2 regions of the Lachnoanaerobaculum sp. MSX33 genome follow, and region 2 is predicted to be linked to the other one. Evidence: predicted binding sites of a transcription regulator. Region 2 holds the regulator's gene; the other holds the start of a gene.
The links. The regulator Rex, encoded in region 2, represses fermentation and respiration genes when NADH is low (regulators of the CRP and FNR family bind a similar motif). The targets are predictions, from matches to a motif close to ATTGTTAANTANTTAACAAT.
Positions count from the first base shown of each region.

Region 1 (3,544 bases), on a different contig from region 2:
ATAATTCCCGATTTTTTACATGAATCATCTACACCTTGGTATATCTCGGCGCTTATTTTTTTCAGATTGTCACTATATCCTTTGGAGTTGTTTTTGAAGCTGAATAAGAAAAAAACAAGTCAAGTCAAAAGAGAACAATTTAATTCTGATGCTGTTACAATATATGTAACGGTATTGATAATATTTTTTACATTTTTTTCAATGCTTAATATGAATTGGCAGGTGAAAATAGATGATTTTTTATCTTTAGACAGGGTAGTATCTTTTGCTCCATATTTTTATATAGGTGTATTGTATAAAAAATATTCATCTGTAAGTAAGACTTCAATTTTTGAAGAAATAAATATACGTCTCTTTGCAATGGGAGCTTTTTGTGTATTGGTTTTTTTTGTTTTCTTTAAATATGTCAGATTTTATACTTTGATTTTTTATGGACATTGGGGATATCGCATAGCTGAAGGAAATATATTGCCTATATTTAAAGGTGTATTAAATCCGCTTAGAATTATATATATGCCGTATGCCTTGAGTACTTCTTATTTTATATTTGTATTAACATCATTAAAGAAGAATTTCTTGACAAATATATTCAAAAGATTCGGTGTATACAGTTTGCCGATATTTGCATTTCACAGAATTATAAGAGATGCCTTTTCACATTTGGTACTTGATAATTTTATATGGCCCGTATTTGGTAAAACAACTATATTGATTATACTTTTGACAATCTCTTTTTTGACATGTCTGATATTAGGTAATGATAAGGCAAACAGATTTTGCAGATTTAAATAATATAAGGCTCATACTTATTGAAAATCATTTTCAGAGTATGAGCCTTTTTGTATGTAAAAATATGCAATAATTCATGCAAATCATTGTAGTATAGGAATTGATATTTTCAAAGTTCGTGTTATAATTTCTTGTATACAGTGATAAAGATTTATCAATATGTATTGAAGTTTAGCTATGAATCGGTATTAAAAGTTTAAATATAATTAAGCTTTACTATGTCGATGAAGATAGTGTAGTAAATAAAGGAGAAAGTATGGGGAAAAGGGGTTATATATTTTTACCCGGTGGATTCAATAAAGTAATTGAGGAATTATCAAAAAGCTACCGTATTTATGCACCTGTGCTCAAGGTGGGAGAAGGAAGATTTACAGATACCGACGTAGTAAGATATGATTTTGTAAAAGAGGCTTCAGAGATCGAGCTTGATAAAAAATCCGATTATTCATTTAAGGAGATTTTGACACCTCTGTCACAGACATTGTTTTTCTTTACGGAAAATGATGTAAAGGAGTCTGAAATAGATGAGAGAGAGGTTTTGGTCTTTTTAAGAAGCTGTGATCTTAATGCTTTAAAAAGGCTTGATCAGATATATCTTCACAATGGAAGAGAAGAAGATTATTTTTACGCCCGAATCAGAGATAAAGTAAAATTTGTTCTTATAGGTTGTGCTCATTCATATGAGGACTGTTTCTGTGTGGATATGGGTACAAATCGTGCAGATGATTTGGATTACAGTTTTTCAGTGGATTATATAGACAATCAGTTTCATTGTCAGTTAAAAGATAGTGTTCTTGAAGAGATATTTACAAATAACGCCTTAAAAGAGCAGGATATTATTCCAAGATTTGTAACTGAAAATGAAACAAGAGTAAAGTTGCCCGACAGCGTACCTCTTTCAATATTTACATCCGATATGTGGGAGGAATATAACACAAGATGTATAGGATGCGGAAGATGTAACTATGTGTGTCCTACATGTACCTGTTACACAATGCAGGATGTTTATTATACAGATAACGGTAAAGTCGGAGAAAGAAGAAGAGTCAATGCTTCATGTATGGTAGACGGATATACAAATGTTGCAGGCGGTGGAGAATACAGGAAGAAGCATGGTGAGCGTATGAGATTTAAAACCATGCATAAGATATATGATTTTAAAAAGAGATTCGGCTACAATATGTGTGTAGGATGCGGAAGATGTGATACCGTATGTCCTGAGTATATTTCATTCTCAAATATTATTAACAAAGTAACAGCTAAAGTAGAGGAGGTGCAAAATGAGAACTAATCCTTATATTCCTTTTCCGTCAAAGATTTTAGATGTTATTAAACATACAGAGAAAGAATACACATTCAGGCTTGAGTTTAAAGGTGATGTAAAGCCGGGACAGTTCTTTGAAGTTTCAATTCCAAAATTCGGTGAGGCACCTATTTCCGTAAGCGGAATAACGGAGAACAGTATCGATTTGACTATCCGTAAGGTGGGAAGAGTTACTGATGAGGTGTTTGAAAATTACATAGGTGATACTTTGCTTCTCAGAGGGCCGTACGGTAACGGATTTGATGTTGATAAATATATTAACGGAGAATGTGTGGTTGTAGCCGGAGGTACCGGAGTTTCTCCTGTGCGCGGAGTTATCAATGCACTTGGTGAAAGTAAAGATTCAAAGGATAAACATGTAATACTCGGATTCAGAAGCCCTGATGATATGCTGTTTAGAGACGATATTATCAGATGGGAATCTCAAATGGATCTTATTTTAACAATGGATAAGGAAGCACAAGGCTACACCGGAAATGTCGGTCTTGTAACAAAGTTTATTCCTGAGCTTAAGCTTAAGGATATTGAAACCGCACAGGCTGTGGTAGTCGGACCTCCTGCGATGATGAAGTTTTCCGTAATAGAACTTTTAAAGCTTGGCTTTAAGGAGGAGAACATCTGGGTTTCATATGAGAGAAAGATGTGCTGCGGTATCGGTAAATGCGGACATTGTAAGGTTAATGATACTTATATTTGTCTTGACGGACCGGTATTTAACTATGTTGACAGTAAGGCTTTGATTGATTAGTGAGGTAAAGATGGATATAAATGTAAAAAAGCTTAAAAAAAATGCCTTTCGTGTTTCTAAGGTACGCGGTGAGACAGCTTCCAGAATAAGAATGCCGGGCGGATATATCGATGCGGAGAGTTTAAAGAGAATTGCAGAAGTTGCGGATAAGTACGGAAACGGAAGCATTTTTCTTACAAATCGACAGGGTGTTGAGATTCCGGGTATCAAAATATCGGATATGGATGCCGTAAATAAAGAAATACAGCTTATTATCGATAATGAAGGAACAAATCAGGAAAAGAGAGATACGGGATATGCGGCTTCAGGAACAAGAAATGTAGTTGCCTGTCCGGGTAAAAGACTTTGTCCTTATGGAAATTATGATACTACAGAGTTTGCAAGAAAAATGGAAAAGCAGATTTTCCCTAATAATCTGCATTTCAAGGTGGCATTTACAGGTTGTTCAAACGATTGCGCCAAGGTTCGTATGAATGATTTCGGCATTATGGGTATGACTGAGCCGCAGTATGACCCCGACCGCTGTGTTACCTGTGAGGCGTGTGTAAAGGGATGTAAGTCTAAAAGTGTGGATGCCCTTAAGGTTGTTAACGGTAAGATAGTAAGAAACACGGAAAAATGTATCGGATGCGGTGTATGTATTACAGTCTGCCCTACAAGAGCATGGACAAGAAGTAAGGAGA
Region 1 covers NZ_AZXX01000044.1:258-3,801, reverse strand. Annotated here, with positions in the region: gene HMPREF1495_RS04280 (acyltransferase family protein) at 1-792, shown strand, start outside; gene asrA (anaerobic sulfite reductase subunit AsrA) at 1,046-2,080, shown strand; gene asrB (anaerobic sulfite reductase subunit AsrB) at 2,070-2,861, shown strand; partial or broken gene asrC (sulfite reductase subunit C) at 2,872-3,544, shown strand, end outside.
Region 1: asrA (anaerobic sulfite reductase subunit AsrA) is a predicted target of Rex. The motif match lies at 929-948, and genes of this name have one in related genera.

Region 2 (3,544 bases):
ACTGTGCTCTCCATATTTTTTACCGGCAATACTGCCGGCCATGCCGTGTATGAAAACTCCAAGCGCCACAGCCATATCATCATCTATGCCAAGACAAAACATGCCTGCAATTATACCGCATAGAACATCTCCGCTTCCGGCCTTTGCCATGGCTGCACTTCCGGATTTATTTATAAATGTATCCTCCTTTGCGGCGATAACACTTTGATGAGATTTTAAAACTACTGTAATACCGTATTTATTTGCATATTCCTCGGCATACTTTACCGGATCCGATAATATATCATCTATAGATACATCTATCAATCTTGACATCTCCCCTATATGAGGAGTGATAATAATATTATCTGTATAATACTTTGTAAGTGTAGCATCAGCTGCAATAATATTCAAAGCATCCGCATCTATTATCATAGGAACATAACATTCGGCTAAAACATATTCTACAATGATTTTAGCATAATAATCTGTAGAAAGTCCCGGTCCAAGTACCACTACGCTTGACCAATCAAGACATGACTTAATCTTATTTATAAAGCATTCCTTATTCTCATATGCTTCTCTCTCATCATAAGTTGTTATTATTGCTTCAGGTAAAAGTGTTTGTAAAATTGTACGATTTTTGCTTACCGTAAGTATTCTAACCAAACCTGCGCCTGAACGATATGCCGCCATTGCACTCAAAAATGCGGCACCGCTCATTCCGTTACTTCCGGCAATAACCAGAACATGCCCATAGCTGCCTTTATTTGCATTCTTAATTCTTTCAGGTATATATTTTAATGCAGTTTCATCAAGAATTCTCATATCCCCATCTCCACATATTAGTCTGTTTCTATTACTACCATTGCAATTGCCAATGAGTCGGTATTGCTTATGGATACATGGATTTTATTCTCATCAATTCCTTGTAAATGTCTGTTTGAATTATTACAGATTTTTATAAAAGGCTTTCCAAGTTCATCTCTGAGTACCGCCAAGTCCTTAAGTTCAACACCTCTGAAACCTGTTCCCAATGCTTTTACAAAGGCTTCCTTTGTAGCAAAATTTCCGGCCAGAAAACTGTCTCTGTTTCTGCCTCCGGCCATATCTATTTCACTATCATTGAAAGCCTTCTTTAAAAAAAATTCCTTTTTAATTGCATTTGATATTCTGTCTATTTCGACTATATCAGTGCCGATCCCTCTAATCATACTTCCCTTCAAAAGGAACAGCATCTACATTACTGACTCTATATGACAGCCTCATAAGAGATTCTGAAAGATGCACATTCTCAACAACTACATCATCAGGTACAACCAAATCTGTATGTGCAAAATTCCAGATTGCCTTTATTCCCGACTTTATAAGTCTGTCCGCAACTTCCATTGCTCTGGTCTTCGGTATTGTAAGTGCCGCTATCTGTATATCATTTTCAGATACAAACTTCTCAAGGTTATCAAGAGAATACACTCTTGCACCACGTATAGTTTTTCCGAAAAGATTAGGATCCACATCAAACATTCCTTTGATAAGGAAACCTCTTCTTTCAAAGTTTGCATAATTTGCAATAGCCTGTCCCAAATGACCTGCACCTATTATTATAATATTATGCTGACGGTCAATTCCCAAAATCTTTGCGATTTCATTATACAGATATCTTACATTATATCCGTATCCCTGCTGTCCGAAACCTCCAAAGTTGTTTAAATCCTGTCTGATTTGAGAAGCCGTAACCTTCATTCTCTCACTGAGTTCTTTTGAGGATATTCTTTCAACACCCTCTTCTGACAGCTCACCTAAGTATCTATAGTATCTTGGCAGTCTTGAAATGACTGCTCTGGATATTTTTCTTTCTTCCATATTTATTCCGTTCCAAATATCAATTTATAAATTATTCTCAGCAATTCCATTTGTTAAGAATTCTACAATTAGTATATTATCTATTAATATAAATGTCAATACAGATATATATGGTGAATATTATATATTTTATTAAGTTTTTGAGCATATAAAGGCTTCATTTGTATCATGAATTGTCTTGCATTTAAGCATGTATTTAAGCTATACTTATGTGGATTATATGGCTAAGGAGGCAAATTTTGATTTTAAATGCTACAAATATCTCAAAGTCTTTCGGAAGCAATGAGATAATAAAAGATGCAAATTTTTTAGTCAATGAACATGAAAAAGTTGCCATTGTCGGTGTAAACGGTGCCGGAAAAACCACACTGCTAAAAATACTTACAGGTGAGGAACATGCCGACAGCGGTAATGTTATACTTGCAAAGGATGCAAAACTCGGATACTTAAGACAGATAAATAATGTAGATTCCACATTAAGTATTATAGATGAGCTATATACAGTTATAGAGCATATCCTTAACATGGAAAAAAGAATGTTAGAGATGCAGGAACAGATGCAACATCTTTCAGGCGAGGCACTTGAAGAGTTATATTCTTCATATACCGCTCTTACTCACAGTTATGAGCTGATGGACGGATATGCCGCAAAGAGTAAAGTCATCGGTATTTTAAAAGGACTCGGATTCGATGAAAATGATTTTGACAGAAAGATAAATACATTATCAGGAGGTCAAAAAACAAGAGTCTTCCTTGCAAAACTGCTTTTAGAAGAACCTGATATTATTTTACTTGACGAGCCTACAAACCACTTGGATCTTCGAAGTATAGAATGGCTTGAATCCTATCTTTTAAACTATAAGGGTGCGGTAATTATAGTTTCACATGACAGATATTTTCTTGATAAGATAGTTAGTAAGGTCATAGATATTGAAAACGCCGAAGTCCAAATGTATTCCGGAAACTATTCAGACTTCTCCGCAAAAAAGCAGATGCTTTTAGATGCCAAAATGAAGGAATATTTGAATCAGCAACAGGAAATAAAACATCAGGAAGCTGTTATTACAAAGCTTAAGCAATTTAACAGAGAAAAGTCGATAAAACGAGCCGAGAGCCGTCAAAAACAACTTGAAAAGATTGAAAGAGTCGAAGCTCCAAAAACTCATATAGAAAATATGAGACTCTCTTTGGATATTTCAAAAGAAAGCGGTAAGGATGTGCTTACAGTACATGATTTGTCAAAGAGTTTTGATGAAAAGCATCTCTTTTCAAATATAAATTTTGAAATAAAAAGAGGGGAAAGAGTCGCTATTATAGGTGATAACGGTACAGGAAAGACTACCCTACTAAAGATTATAAACGGACTTTTAACTCCTGATACCGGTGAAGTAATCTACGGGTCAAATGTTTCCATTGCGTACTATGATCAGGAACACCAGGTACTTCATATGGACAAGACTTTGTTTGATGAGATTTCAGATACTTACCCTGAGATGAACAATACTCAAATAAGAAACATACTTGCAGCTTTTCTTTTCACAGGTGAGGATGTGTATAAAAAGATCGGTGATCTTTCAGGTGGAGAAAGAGGCAGAGTATCTTTGGTTAAACTTATGTTATCAAAAGCAAATTTCCTGCTTTTGGATGAGCCTACAAACCATTTGGATATTCTAAGTAAGGATGTACTTGAAAGTGCCTTAAA
Region 2 covers NZ_AZXX01000092.1:19,870-23,413, forward strand. Annotated here, with positions in the region: gene HMPREF1495_RS11505 (NAD(P)H-hydrate dehydratase) at 1-807, opposite strand, end outside; gene acpS (holo-ACP synthase) at 825-1,193, opposite strand; gene HMPREF1495_RS11515 (redox-sensing transcriptional repressor Rex) at 1,186-1,842, opposite strand; gene abc-f (ribosomal protection-like ABC-F family protein) at 2,082-3,544, shown strand, end outside.